2 regions of the Synechococcus sp. B60.1 genome follow, and region 1 is predicted to be linked to the other one. Evidence: riboswitches for the same ligand, from Rfam matches in the RefSeq annotation. Region 1 holds a riboswitch; the other holds the start of a gene.
What was found. A riboswitch is a leader RNA that binds a small molecule or an ion and turns the genes downstream of it on or off. The one in region 1 is predicted to bind cobalamin.
Positions count from the first base shown of each region.

Region 2: linked by a shared signal. The riboswitch ahead of metE (5-methyltetrahydropteroyltriglutamate--homocysteine S-methyltransferase) and the one ahead of NW863_RS04885 (sirohydrochlorin chelatase) in region 1 are both predicted to bind cobalamin.

Region 1 covers NZ_JANSJN010000028.1:10,775-22,972, reverse strand. Annotated here, with positions in the region: gene NW863_RS04920 (beta-ketoacyl-ACP synthase III) at 1-179, opposite strand, end outside; gene plsX (phosphate acyltransferase PlsX) at 179-1,270, opposite strand; gene hmpF (pilus motility taxis protein HmpF) at 1,479-3,212, opposite strand; gene trpC (indole-3-glycerol phosphate synthase TrpC) at 3,645-4,544, shown strand; gene NW863_RS04900 (DUF5340 domain-containing protein) at 4,585-4,824, shown strand; gene NW863_RS04895 (heavy-metal-associated domain-containing protein) at 4,889-5,083, shown strand; gene NW863_RS04890 (heavy metal translocating P-type ATPase) at 5,209-7,539, shown strand; cobalamin riboswitch at 7,582-7,718, shown strand; gene NW863_RS04885 (sirohydrochlorin chelatase) at 7,748-8,818, shown strand; gene NW863_RS04880 (hypothetical protein) at 8,926-9,810, shown strand; gene NW863_RS04875 (PAP/fibrillin family protein) at 9,807-10,436, opposite strand; gene NW863_RS04870 (L-threonylcarbamoyladenylate synthase) at 10,510-11,205, opposite strand; gene NW863_RS04865 (hypothetical protein) at 11,227-11,601, opposite strand; gene obgE (GTPase ObgE) at 11,543-12,198, opposite strand, start outside.
Region 2 covers NZ_JANSJN010000009.1:20,500-23,134, forward strand. Annotated here, with positions in the region: gene NW863_RS01870 (dihydroorotase) at 1-270, opposite strand, end outside; tRNA gene NW863_RS01875 (tRNA-Arg) at 560-633, shown strand; cobalamin riboswitch at 672-877, shown strand; gene metE (5-methyltetrahydropteroyltriglutamate--homocysteine S-methyltransferase) at 1,307-2,635, shown strand, end outside.

The DNA of each region.
Region 1 (12,198 bases):
ACCAGGCTGAGGTCGGGGGGCAGGATGCGCCGTTGGCGAATGCCGGTGCGGGGCCAGATCCACTCGTCGGAAGTCTCCACAATCTGGCTGAGGTCGTCGTTGCTCAGGCAGGGAGCCGGCAGGGCAGCTCCCACCCCTACCAGGCGCACGGTCGGGAGGCCATTGCTGGGCATGGACACTATCCTTCGGCCCGCTCCAAGGATCCTACCGGCAGGGCTTCTGGACTGGGGTTAGAGGCCGAGGCCAGAGGACGGGCATTCTCTCCGGGATTGGACTTGGATGGGGGGGAGTCAGTCATTTCCGCTTGCAGCCGCTGTAGGATCTTCTGCTCCGCCGCCTCTTTGGCCAGGCGAATGGCATGGTAGACCATCGCCGCCTTAGAGCTGCCGTGGGTAATGACGCAGATGCCGTTCACCCCCAGCAACAAGGCGCCACCATATTCTACATAGTCCATGCGCCGCTTCACCTGCTTCAGGTTGGGCCGGAGCAGCCAGCAGCCCAGTTTACCACGCCAGCCGCGGGGCAACTCCTCCCGCAGCACCTGGGTGATCACCTGGCCAACGCTCTCCGCAAACTTGAGCAGGGCGTTGCCCACAAAGCCGTCGCACACCACCACATCAAAGTCCCCCGTCAACACATCCCGCCCCTCGGCGTTGCCGGCAAAGTGGATCCCCGGCAACTGTCTCAGGCGCTGATGGGTGGCCAGGGCCAGGTCGTTGCCCTTGTTGGGTTCCTCGCCAATGTTGAGCAGGCCCACCCGCGGCTTCTCAATCCCCAGCACGCACTGGCAGTAGAGGGATCCCATGCGGGCAAATTGTTCCAAGAAGCGGGGCCGGCAGTCCACGTTGGCTCCCACATCCAAAAGCAACACCGGCTTGCCCTTCAAAGTGGGCAAAAGAGCGCCAATGGCCGGGCGGTCGATCCCCGCCAATCGGCCTAAGTTGAGGTAGGCAGCGGCCATCGCAGCCCCAGTGTTGCCAGCAGCCACCACTGCATCTGCCTGCTTGGTGCGCACCTGTTGCATGGAGACGTTGATAGAGGCCTGCGGCTTTCTGCGCACCGCCAGGGGCTCTTCCGCCATGCCCACTTCGTCCTCAGCAGGCACGACAGTGATCCCAGGCGGCAGTGGCCGGGGCAGAAAAGGCTCGAGAGCGTCTGGACGACCGACCAGCGCAATCCCCACCTGAAGATACCGATGGGCCAGCAGGGCGCCCTTGATGATCTCTTCGGGAGCGTAGTCACCTCCCATCGCATCAACTGCAATTCGCACGAGCTGACCTCACACTGGAACACTCCTGACAAGCAAAATGCGGGGATCTCCGCTGCTTCTTTGCCTCGAGAAGTTGGGATCCCACTATCTACAAGGGGCTATCGAATTTTACCAGATTTGCTCTCTTTGGTTGAGGCTGGCGAGCGCCTGTTCAAAGCAGTAGGGGAGCACTGCCCACCTGCCCCAGGAAGAGGACAGGACACGCTCTTTACCGCTGGGTGAGAGCGGCCAGGAGGGATTGCACCTGCTGGACATGGGCACTGGCCACGGAGCCCCTGTCTTGATGTTGACCCAGCTCCGCCTCCAACTGAGCCAGTTGTTGTGCCAACTCCGCCCAGCGATCTCGCTCGGGGTAGAGGGTGGCCTGGAGATGGTTGAGGCGGCCCCAGGTTTCTGCCATCGCCTGGGTGCGGGCCCGCAGGGATCCCTCCTCTTGCTCCAGTTGTTGCCACTGCTGCTCCAACTCTTGCCGCTGGCGGGCAAGCTGCTCCTGTTGAGAAGGCAAAGACGCCTCCAGTTGTTGAATGAGGGTTTGCAGACGGCTTTTTTCCTGGAGCAGCTCCTGCTTCTGGCTGCCGATCTGCTCGAGGATCGGCCCGATATCCACCTGAACTGGGGCGGCAGCCTGATTTTGAAGCTGCCTAAGGCGGGCTTCCTGGCGGGTCAGCTCTTCGTATTCCCGCTGCAGGTTTTTCTCCTGGGGCGCCAGGGCCTCTTCCAGGGCGCTACAGGCAGACTGGGCGTAGTCGATATCCATCTCGATGTCAAACCGCTCTTCGGGAGAGGCGGTGGCCAGCCGCTCTTGCAGCTCCCGCAAGGTCTGCCGGTTTTGCTCCAGCTCGGCCCGCTGTTGGCTGACTTGGGCCGCCCGCTGCTCATAATCTCGACGCATCTGGCTCACCAAGGCCGCCAGCTCCTCCACTGAGATCGCAGACCCTGAGGCACCTGACCCGCTGTTGCTACTGCCATCGACGATGAAGTCGTACTCCTGCACCAGACGATAGGCTTTTTGGAACAAGCTCTCTTGGGACTGCAACTGCTGGAGGATCCTCTGCAGTTGCTCCTGATAGGCTCGCAGGGATCCCTGCCGGGCATGCCATTCGGCTTGGCTCTGCTCCAGGGATCGTTGGGATCCCCACCAGGCGGCGCAGCGCTCCCGCCAGGTACGGTAGTCTCGATCCAGCTCCTCCTGTTGGGCGTGGGCCTGCTGACGTTCTTGTTCCAGTTGGGCAATCTCTTGATTGAAGTGCTCCTGCTGCTGCTGAACCTGGCTTTTTAAACTCTGGAGAAGAGCCAAGGGATTCGCAGAGAAATGTAAACTCTCCTGAACTTCTTGCAGCAAAACCTGGAGCTGGGCTGCTTCTGTTTCCCCCAGCCGGCTGGAGCGGGCCTCTTGCAACTGAGCTTCCAGTTCCTGCCGTTGCCGGTTCAGGGCTTCTCGTTGTTCTCCGATTAGACGCTGCTGCTCGGCCAGGTAGGCCTGCTGGGTTGCCAACTCCTCTTTGAGGCTGTCTAGAAGCTTGCGCTCTTCCTCCACGCCCTTGTATTGCTCGTACAGCCGCCGCACTTCTTCTTCTTGGGCTGCCAGCTCCATCTCACGGCGGGTGAGCTCATGCGCCTGAAAGGTGAGGGATTGTTTCCAAACCTCGATCTCCTCTTCCTGGCTGCGGGCTTTGAGCTGAAGTTGGCTGAAGTTTTGCAGGTAGGTCACCAGTTGGCGAGCGGCTTCGTTGATGCGGGTGACCTGACGGCTGCCGGTGATTTCTGCCAGCACCAGGGCCCCATCCTTGAAGCGCCCGGCCTCCTGGGCGATGCGGCCCTCTAGAGTAATCGATTCTTCGTTCACAGGCACCCAGGTGTTGTCCTGCTGCTGCTTGGCCAGCAATTGCAGAGACGACTTAGCAAACCCAATTGGCTTGGATAGCTCTGCTAGGTACAGCACGCCCGAACTCCTTCAAAACAGCATGGACAGCGATATCCCAAACTCTGCCTCAGCCGAGCCTTTGTCCACAGTTGGGCAAGATGGGGAGACGAAACGGCTGCTGCAGCAAGGCACCCCAGGGCGCGAAAACCTGCGTCAAGCCTCTCAATTGACCGAGGTTGACTTGGATCTATCTCGATCCATCTCGTCCTGAGCAGCACCTTGTCTCGTATCAAGCAGCGCCTCAGCCGGCTCCCTACTGAACTGTCAGTGTAACCAGCATCTGCGGCTGCTCAGTCCCAAACTCAACCATAGGGTAAAAAAAACACCTTTGCCAGAGGCGGTTTGGGGATATGCGGAGTAGCTATTCAAACCGACCGCAGAGCACTAGAGTAGTCTAGGGTGAGGTGTAGAGTTCTGCTCAGGGGTGGTATGGAGCTGCAAGGTGAGCCGCTGGCCGTTCGTCGGCGTTCTCCTGCCCCGCCGGTCGTCGTGGCCTCTCAGGTGTACCAGACAACAGCGCCGGAAGCCAAACCGCGCCACATTTTAGAGGAGATCATCTGGCACAAAGAGCAGGAGGTGGAGCGCCAGCGGGAGCAGCTCCCCCTAAAGCAATTGCAGCAGCAACTGGATCAAGCGCCGCCGGTGCGGGATTTTGTGGCGGCCCTCACCCAATCTCCTCATCCGGTTTCTCTGATTGCCGAGGTAAAAAAAGCCTCCCCCAGCCGTGGGGTTCTCCGCGATCCCTTTGATCCGGTGGCCATTGCCCAAAGCTACGAGGCGGCGGGAGCCAGTTGCCTGTCGGTGCTCACGGATGAGCGGTTTTTTCAGGGCAGCGGCGAGTATCTGCGCCAGATCCGCCAGGCAGTCGGGATCCCCATCCTGTGCAAGGAGTTCATCCTCTACCCTTACCAAATTCTCTGGGCGCGTACTCTGGGGGCGGATGCGGTGCTGTTGATTGCTGCCATTCTCTCGGATGCGGATTTGGGCTATTTTCTCAAGCTGATCCAGCAATTGGGCATGGCAGCTCTGTTGGAGGTGCACACTTGCCAAGAGTTACAGCGGGTTTTGGGCTTGCCGCAACTGCACCAGGCCAAAGGTCAGGTGTTGATCGGCATCAACAATCGGGATCTCAAAACCTTTGCGGTGGACTTGAACACGACGCGGGATCTCTTGGCCGCCCACCGGGATCGCCTGGGCGATCTGCCGGTGGTCAGCGAATCCGGCATTCACTCTCCTGCCGATCTCCAGCAGTTGCGGAGCTGGGGGGTGCGCGCCGTGCTGGTGGGGGAAGCGCTGGTAACGCAGCCGGATCCCGGCCAAGCCGTCCGCTCCCTGTTGTCACCCCAGTAAACCCAGGATTGTCAATGGATCCCAAGAATGGCTTAGATCGATGAAACGTATTCCTGTGCCAGCACACGTCCACTACGAATTTCTGCTGCGGGTTCTGGAGCGGCAAACGTTTCCGACTGTGGAGGAACAGGATTTTGGCAATCGAGCCCGCACGCAAGAGCTGATCAACTCTTTGCGCAAAGCCCTGACCCAACAGTTGCAACTGGAGGAGGAGTGGCGACAGCGGGGCTATCAGGTGGATTACCGCTGGAACATAGAGGAACCTCAGCCACCCTCTTGACCTTCCAGCCCACTGGAAGGTTTAGCATCAAGCAGGTGGCATTGGGTTGGGGAGGCTTCCCAGGATGCAAGTTGTTTTGACGGTGCCCAAGCTGGCCTGCGCGGCTTGTGTAGATACCATCACGCAGGCGGTGCGGCAACGGGATCCCCAGGCCCACGTGGAAGCGGATCCCAAGACCAAGCAGGTGCGGATTACGTCTGAGCGAGCCGACAGCGACTGGCGGCAGGTGCTTGCCCAAGTGGGCTATCCGCCGGCCTAGCGATTTTTCCCTGCCCGGCAGCGTTAGCAGGACAGAGTTCAGAGGTGGGGTTTTCCCCTTGTGGGGGGAAGGGCCCTTTTGCGTCGCTTTTTCTTCCTTTCTTAATTTTTGCTCTGAGGACAGCCATGTCTGATTCTGGTTCCCATTCCGCTGCCCCCGGCCTGTCCGCTTCATCTGCTGGCGGCACTTGGCGCTTGGCCATCCAGGGTATGAGCTGTGCCTCCTGCGCTGCCGGCATTGAACAGGCCCTGAGTCGCGTGCGGGGCGTTACAGCCCAAACGGTCAACTTTGCCAGCGAGCAGGCCATCGTCCGTGGGGATCCCCGGCTGGTGAATCCCCAAGCGTTGATCCGGGTGGTGGAGCAGGCGGGGTATCGGGCGTGCTTGGTCGAAGACGATTGGCAACAGTCGGATCCGGACGACACAGAACGGATCGCCCAATGGGTGGCGGAACGGGAATTGAAGCTGAAGGTGGCGATAGGAGTGGGCCTCAGCACGGTGCTGCTGATCGGATCCCTGCCGATGATGCTGGGACGGGAGATCCCCGGCCTGCCCCCCTGGCTGCAGGATCCGTGGTTGCAGTTGCTGCTGACGGCGCCGGTGCAGTTTTGGGTGGGCCAGCACTTTTATCGTGGCGCCTGGGCGGCTTGGCAACGGCGCTCGGCGGACATGAATACCTTGGTAGCTTTGGGAACGAGCGCTGCTTTTTTCTACTCCCTTTTGGCGACGACTTTCCCCGACTTCTTTCATCGCCAGGGCCTGCACCCGGATGTGTATTACGAAGTGGCGGCGGTGGTCGTCACCCTGGTGCTGGTGGGCAAGTGGATGGAGCAGCGGGCCAAAGGGCAAACCTCCGAAGCCATTCGCAAGCTGATGGGGTTGCAGCCGAAAACGGCAAGGGTCATCCGCGATGGGGTGGAGCAGGATATCCCGATTGCGGCGGTGCAGGTGGGGGATCGGATCCGGGTGCGCCCTGGTGAGAAGGTGCCGGTGGATGGGGTCATTCTAGAGGGATCCTCCAGCCTGGACGAGTCGATGGTGACTGGCGAGAGCCTGCCGGTGAGTAAGTCGGCAGGAGATGAGGTGATCGGGGCCACCCTCAACCAGACGGGCAGCTTTGTGATGGAAGCGCGGCGGGTGGGCAAAGATACGCTTCTGGCCCAGATCGTGCGCCTGGTGCAGGAGGCCCAGGGATCCAAGGCCCCCATTCAGCAAGTGGCGGATCGGGTGACCTCCTGGTTTGTGCCGGCGGTGATCGGGGTAGCCATTCTAACTTTTGTCCTCTGGTGGGGGCTGGCGGGCAATCCAACGCTGGCCTTAGTGAACACCATTGGGGTGCTGATCATCGCCTGCCCTTGTGCGCTGGGGTTGGCCACCCCCACCTCGATCATGGTGGCGACGGGGCGGGGGGCGGAATTGGGGATCCTGGTAAAAAGCGCCGATAGCCTGGAATTGGCCCACCGCTTGCGCACGGTGGTCTTGGACAAAACCGGCACCCTCACCGAGGGCCGTCCCAGCGTCACCGATATCTGGACGCCAGGCTCTTCTCCCCTAGCCCTGTTGCGCCTGGCAGCAGCAGTGGAACAATACTCGGAACATCCGCTGGCCCAGGCGGTGGTGCAAAAAGCCAAAGCCGAAGGCATCTCAATCCCGTCGGCCCAGCACTTTCAGGCAAAAGTGGGCGAGGGGGCAGAAGCCTGGGTGGAGGGGCAGCAGGTGCGCATCGGTCGGCTGAGCTGGCTGCAGGCGATGGGGATCCCGTGGGATCCCTCTTGGTCGGAGCGGGTTCAGACCTGGGAAAGCCAGGGCAAAACGGTGATCGGCGTGGCGCAATCCCATCGTCTGGTGGGGCTGTTGGCCATTGCCGACCCGATCAAACCCACCTCCCCCGCCGCGGTGCGCCAGCTGCAGGAGATGGGCCTGGAGGTGATTCTGCTGACCGGGGATAACCCCACCACCGCCCAGGCCATTGCTCGGCAGGCAGGCATTCGCCGGGTGATCGCCCAAGTCCGTCCCGAGCAAAAGGCAGCCTACATTCGCCAGCTCAGACGGCCCCGACACCCGGTAGCGATGGTTGGAGATGGCATCAACGATGCGCCGGCCCTGGCAGAAGCCGATGTGGGGATCGCCATCGGGACGGGCACCGATGTGGCCATAGCCGCCAGCGACATTACCCTAATAGCCGGCGATTTGCGGGGCGTGGTCACCGCCATTCAACTCAGCCGCGCCACCCTTGCCAACATCCGCCAAAATCTCTTCTTCGCCTTTATCTACAACACCCTCGGGATCCCGATTGCCGCCGGGGCGCTCTACCCCTTCACCGGCTGGTTGCTCAACCCCATGCTGGCGGGGGCGGCCATGGCCTTGAGCTCTGTTTCTGTAGTGACTAATGCCCTGCGGCTGCGGCATTTTCGGCCCTCACCCCCAGCCCCTCTCCCTCAGGGAGAGGGGAGCTAGGGATCAAGGCAGGGGGCCGGGGTTATCCCCCCAGGGGGGCTTGGTGAAGGACAAGCGGCAAGCTAACCTAAGAGGCTCGGGCAGATTGGGGAAAGCGCGGTGCAAATCCGCCACTGTGACGCAACTGTGATGGGATCCCTCCCTCAGCCAGAACACCCACCTGCCCTTGTCCTGTACCCCTTGCGATTCACAAGGAACGGAGTTTTTTGTGTTGAATACCCTCCCTGTTTCCCCTCCCCTTGCGGTTGGGCAGTTTCCTTCTCCTCCATTGCCCCTCTTGCTCATCGGCCATGGATCCCGCGACCCGGAGGGGCAGCAAGCCTTTCTGGAGTTGGCCCAAGCGTACCAATCCCTCACCCCCCAGCGGCCGGTGATCCCTTGTTTTTTGGAGCTGGCGCAGCCGAGCATCGCCCAGGGGGTGGAACAATGCTTGGCTCAAGGGTGGCAGGAGATCGTGGCCCTGCCGCTGTTGTTGTTTGGAGCGCGCCACAACAAGTTCGACGTGACCGTGGAGTTGGATCGCCTGCAGGCCCTCCACCCGCAGTTGCGCATCCACTACGGGGGGCCGCTGGGGATCCGCATCGAGATCTTGCAACTGCTGCGAGACCGCTTGGCCGCTTTGCTGGCTGCCCAACCGCGGCAGATCCCAGGGGCGGAAACGGTGTTGCTGTTTGTCGGTCGCGGCTCCAGCGATCCCGAAGCCAACGCCGAAGCCTGTAAGCTGGCCCGGCTGCTCTGGGAAGGGTCGGGGTTGGCCGCCGTAGAGACCTGCTTTATCGGCATCACCCACCCCCGCCTGCCGGTGGGTTTGGAGCGGGCCTTGTCCTGGCAGCCGCGCCGGGTGATCGTGCTGCCCTATTTTCTCTTCACAGGGGTGCTGGTGAAAAAAATCGAGGCGGCGGTGCAAGAGCGGCGACGCCAATACCCCCAGATCGAGTGGCTGATGCTGCCGGAGTTGGGTCTTGTGGATACGGTGCTGCACAGCCTGCAGCAACTGGAGCAAGAAGCCCTCCAGGGCCAAACCCCAATGAACTGCCACCTCTGCAAGTTTCGCCTGGCGGTGAGCGCAGAGCTGGGAGTGGGGCATACTCATCACAATGACCATCAGGATCACCCTCACGCGCAGGGATCCCATCACCACCACCATCATCATGACCATCATTCCCATGGGCAGGGATCCCATCACCATCACCACAACCACGGCCATGCCCCCGCAGCGGCTGCGGATCCCTGGGCTCAGTTAGAGAATTACCACCAACGGGCTTGGCAAGTGCCTTAAGAGAGACAGAGGTTGCCGGCGGGATAAACTGAGATGCAGACAGGTGATTTTTGAACCTGACCTTTGCCCTGGTTCTCCCGCTCTGGTGGTTCTGATAAACAAAAACGATGATGTCCTCCCGCTCCTCTTGGATCTCAGGCGTCGCCGCTGCAGGGAGTGGGCTCCTGGTTTGCGCGGTGGTGGCGGGGCTGTTGGATCAGATTTTGCCCACGCTGCCCAAGGTTTCCCTGTCCTTGGCCGGGATCCCTGGCTTGTTGGTCGGGCTCGGATCCGCCTACGGAGTTTGGTGGGTAACCCAGATGGCCTTGCAATCCCCTTCCTGGGCCGATTTCCGAAAATCCCTGTTGGAGGCCGTGTCTCCCTTCGATCCCGCCGACCACGGTGGCAGGCCCGCGGGGGATCCGCGCCTTTGGCAATTAGCGCAGGAGATCCGCCAAACCCAGCTCCGCCACCAAAAGATTCTCGACCGAATTAAGCAGCAGGTGAAAGCCGAAATCCAGATCTGCGAGCGTGTCCAGGCACAACTGCGCAGCGAGCAGCAGCAGTGTCGGGTTCTCCAGGAGCAGGTGCAACAGTTGCAACAGCACCTGCAAAACCTCCAAACCTCATCCCCTTCCCCCCAACTCAAGCCCGAGCGAGAGCAAGCGCTGCGCCACAAGCTGCGCCAGCTTCAATCCCAAGTCACCGCCCTGAGGATAGAACTGGAACGCCAAGGGATCCAACTGCAGCAGTCGGAAGCCGAGCGGGCCCAACTCCAGCAGCAGCAGCAAAAACTTAAGCGCCTCCTGCATCGCACAAAATCCGAAAACCAAAAGCTGCGCTTCCAACAGGAGCAATGGGCCCGGCAACTGGAGCAATCCCAACAGGAGTTGCGGACTTTGCAAGAGGCCTACCGCGCCCTGCAGACCCTCTGGGAGATAGGCTCTGGTCTAACCTCCAAGACCCCTCTTTCTGAAATCGCCGCCGCCGAACCCTCTGGCACCTCTGGCTAGCCGCAGCCTCGGCCCACCCGCCGCAAGACAAAAACACTCCCTTCGCTGCCACGGCCAATCCGCAGATCCTCATCCAAATAGGTAATCTCCAGCCAGCCTGTTGGCTCGCGGCGGCGAACGTCGATCTTCACCGCCGGGATCCGTTCGGGATCCCGTTCGAGCAGATAGAGAAAACTCTCGATCTCGTAGCTCATCAACGCCTGGGATCCGAGCAGCAGCCGCTCGAAAATCACCTTGACCCGGCGTTCCGACTCCGGGTAGAAGCGGGCTGCCACCGCCAAAACTCCCCGCGGCAGCCAAGCCTGCAGCCAGCCGGATCCCTGGATCTCCGCCACGTTAAAGACTTGGCCCGCTTGGGCCCGAATGCACTGATAGATCTCACCGGTGGTCAAAAGGGGCAAATTGGCCAACCGCAACAAGTCTGTGCTGGTGGTAAACAGGTTCAGCCAATTTCCCTCCAGCCGTTCTGCGGCAGCCGTTGGGCAAGGGGTGGGGTTGAGGGCTTCCAGGGCGGCAATGTGAGACAAGATCTGGCTTTTTTGGCCGGGCAAGACACGTCGGCCCCGGTCGGTCGTCTCCAGCAGGCGCAACAGGGCCGATTTTTGCTCAGCCAAAGCTTCAGGCATGGGCTTACCGCAGCAGCACGACCCTATTTTAGGAGTTGGTGGCAGCCAAGTAGGGCAAGGGGGCTCCCGGCCCTCAGCCAGTCAGCTCTTCCACCCGCCTGAGCTCTGCCACCTGCTCGTACCCCAGGCCTGCCCGCACCAACAGGGGCTCCGGCCCCGTGAGATCGATGACCGTCGAGACCTGGGCCCGATAGGGAGCCTCGTCATCCAGCACCAGATCCACCTGTTTCTCCAACTGTCGCATTTCCTCGGCGGTAAAGATTCCCCCCTCTTCCCAATCCCCAACAGAGTCAAAACCCACCTCCAAAGAGCCGACGGGATCCCCGCCCAGCTTGGCCGAGGTGGAGACGATGGGGTTGCCTAACTCGGCCAACAGCGCCTGACAGATGGCCGAATCGGGCACGCGGATGCCAGTGGTTTTCCGCTTGGGATCCATGACTAGCTTGGGCACCAGCTTGGTGGCCGGCAGCAGAAACGTAAACGGGCCTGGGATCAGCCGCCGCATCAGTCGATAGGCGGGATCGCTCACCTGGGCATACTGGGCAATTTGGGAAAGCGAAGGGCACAAAAAGGTGAGGGGCTTGTCGTTGGAAAGCCGCTTGAGACGCCTTACCCGCTCCACCGCCTGCTTGTGGGTGACATCGCAGCCAATGGCATAGACCGTATCAGTGGGGTAGAGCATGACCGCCCCTTTCCGCAGAGCGGCTGCAATCCGTTGGATGGAGCGGGCCTGGGGATGCTGCGGATGGAGCTTAAAATACTCGGCCATTCGGGAGAAAAAAGCAAAACCTCAAGACTCAGAGCGGCTGGGGCTTTCCACCACTTCCGCCACTCCCCCAGAACGAGGGGTAGGCGGCACCGGCAGGGATCCCTGCGCTTCCGGCCAATCTTTTAGCTGTTGCATCAGCGCTTGAATATGCAGACGAGGCAAATAGGGCCAGTCACCTGCTTCCTCCAAATCCTGAAGCACCCGATAGAGCTCTTGGCGGGTGTTGGGCAAAGACTCTCGGAAGGCCCCCTCCAAAATCGTGCGGTGCAGATCCTCCAACAACCGCAGGAGCATCAACAGCTCCAAGCAAGCTCCTGCCCTCGCCTGGGCCGCCTGCTCAATGGCCAACTTGATCTGGCGCAAGTCGGGGGGCAGATCCTCCGCCGAGATATACATAGCCGCTCATCTCTGAGTTTTGGGAAGGCAGGGGCACTCCTATTCTAAGATTCTTCTGCCCCTGGACCGGCTGGATTTTGCTGGCCGCCGCAGGTTGATGGGGATCCGGATCCCGGCCCAGGCACTGCCACACCCGCTGCAACAAGGGCTCCAGCCCCTGCCTGGCAACCGCCGAGATGGCTGATACCGGGGCACCGGCAGCCATTGACAGCTGCTGGGTGCGCTCGGCCACCTCCTGGGGCTCAAGGGCATCGATCTTGTTCAAAACCACAATCTGCGGCTTGTCGCTAAGCCCGTGGCCGTAGGCGCGCAGCTCCTGCTGAATGATTTGGTAATCCCTGACGGGATCCGCCGTCGTACCGTCCACCAGGTGGATCAGCACCCGCGTGCGCTCCACATGGCGCAAAAAGTCATGGCCCAGACCCACCCCTAGGTGCGCCCCCTCGATCAGTCCGGGAATGTCAGCAAACACCACCCCATCCCCGGAGGGATGAGGCACCACTCCCAAATTGGGCTGCAGGGTGGTGAAGGGGTAATCGGCGATCTTGGGCCGGGCGGACGAGACCACCGAGATCAGGGTGGATTTGCCCGCATTGG
Region 2 (2,635 bases), on a different contig from region 1:
GCTGGTTACGCCACCGCGAGCGCAGGCCCAGGATCCCGTCTGTAGGTCTTCTTTGTGCTCCCGGCCCGGCTCGCGAAAGTGAACCTGGGGGTCGATCACCCCCGGCATGAGGGTATGGCCCTCCGCGTCGATAACCCTAGCCACCCTTTTTGCCGAGAGACTCTGGCCGATTTGGGCAATGCGCCCCTCCCGCACCAGCACATCTCCCAGCCAGGGATCCCCTTCCGGCACCAATAGCTCCGCATTGCGGATCAGCAGACTGTCAGACAAAGCGCCCCCGAGACAACGCTAATTTCCCAGCCAGAATATTATTCAGAATACTTTGTCAAAATACCTTGGAAGTATCAAAATACCTTGGAAGACTGGCCGCCAATCCGGCACCTCACTTCCGACTCCGCGCTGTCGCGACAGCGCAAAAGGGCTTTGACTTAACATCCCCTCCACGGCTGCGGCTGGCTTCCAGGCAAAGGTCTAGACGGCTCTTTCTGGTAATCTAAGTTGGGGGGTCTAAGATCGGTAGGTGTTGCCCAGTTTCCCTTGCTCCATTCTCTCTTTGCCTGGGGCTGTAGCTCAGATGGATAGAGCAAGCGCCTCCTAAGCGCTAGGTCGGCGGTTCAAATCCGCCCAGTCCCGTCTAAGTGAGTAGCTACTAGCTCCTCCAAGCTGGTGGTAGGATGTAGTCTACTGCCGGTTCTGACGGGGATCAGCCGTCAGAGGCAACGGGGAAAGTGCAGTGAGAATCTGCCGCTGTCCCGCAGCTGTGAGCCGGTTTTGGATCGGGGATCCCTAGTTGTTGTTGCAAAAGCCCTTGACGACGCAAGCCAGCCCCTCCAAAACTGAGCAAGTCAGAATGCCCGCCGGCGGTTTTTCCCCAGTTCACCATATCTGCGAGGTACAGATATGCTTCCCATTTTGACGTTGGCCCGTTCCCGTCCCGAAGTTTTTTCATCAGCCTGCTTACGGATTTTCGACGCTCTTGGAGCGTAGGCACTAAGTCAAAAGCGCGGACAAGAGAGCTAAGCAGTTGGCTCAGGGGCGGCTAACTCTTGGAGGACGTTTTCTTGCTTTGGTTGCGCAAAAGAGTCCTCTAAGCACCCTCCTGTGCCGAGTGGGCCAGCCGATAGGTTGAGGAACGCCTTGACAGCTCCAGCAGGTTTCCTGGCCTAGAGAAAACCTTCTGCCGGGATCCCACCGATAGGCATGTCGGCGGCCATTTCTTGCTGCCTAGGTTGGATGACAACCGGCTGTACAAAGCCAACTGGCGGCAACCTCCATTTACCGAATTCAGTTCAGGAGACAGTACCTTATGGCCATCGAAACCCAAACCCTCGGCTATGCCCGCATGGGCAAGCGCCGCGAGCTGAAGAAAGCGCTGGAAGCCTTTTGGAGCGGCACCCTGGAGGCGGAGGCCTTGTCAGCAACGCTCCAGGAGCTGGAGGCACAGGTCTGGGGGGTACAGCTTCAGGCTGGCATCGACCACATTGCAGTAGGAGATCAAACCCTCTACGACCATGTTTTGGACTGGGCCACCTGGCTGGGGCTGATTCCCTCCCGGTTTCAGAGCTTATCAGGCCTGGAGCGCTACTTTGCCATGGCGCGGGGACGGGAGGGCCTGCCCGCCTTGGAAATGACCAAGTGGTTCGACACCAACTACCACTACCTGGTGCCGGAAATTGAGGCCGACGCGATCCCTCAGGCCCATTTCGATGACTTCCTGGCCACAGTGCGGCGGGCGCAAGGGATCCTAGGAAACCGCACCAGCCCCGTCCTCCTCAGTCCGGTTACCCTTCTTGCTCTAAGCCAGCGCTCTGGCAAGTTGCGGGGAGATCTGGAGAAGCTGCTTCCTCTCTACGAGGAGCTGCTGCAGGAGCTGCAGCGACTGGGAATCCGGGAAGTGCAAGTCCATGAGCCCATCTTGGTGACGAGCGAAGGCGACAGTCTCCGGGAAGCGGTGGAGCAGACCTACCGCCGGCTGGCTCGGTTGGGGATCCCTGTCCACTTGGTTACCTACTTTGACGACTTGGGGGAGACTTACCCCTGGGTGGTGGAGCTGCCGCTAGCCGGCCTCAGCCTCGACTTCACCCGCGGCCACAACCTGGAACTGGTCAGAGCCCACGGCTTCCCCGCCGATAAGATCCTAGGGGCGGGGGTAGTGGACGGGCGCAACGTCTGGCAGATCCAGCCCAAGGCCGTTCTGGCCACTCTGCAAGAGCTGCAAGCCCTAGCCCCCAACCTGCGGGTGCAGCCTTCTTGCTCGCTCCAGTTTGTGCCCCACGACGCTGCTCTGGAAACCCACCTGCCAGAGCCTTTGCGGAATGTTCTCAGCTTTGCCGAGCAGAAGCTGGCCGAAGTGGTTCTGCTCGCTCGCACCCTCAACGGCGAAGACACCGCTGCCCAGCAGAACAAGCTGGAACAGCAGTGGCAGGCCTTCCAGGACTTCAATCCCCCCAACCTTGCGGTGCGCCAGGCCTTGGCCAACCTGACGGCGCAGGACTTCCAGCGCTCCCTTCCCTACGAGCAGCGTATAGGCCGGCAGGTCAAGCTGCCACCGCTGCCCACTACCACCATCGGTTCTTTTCCCCAAACCCCCGAAGTCCGGCAGTGGCGGGTCAAGTACAAAAAGGGCGAGATCTCC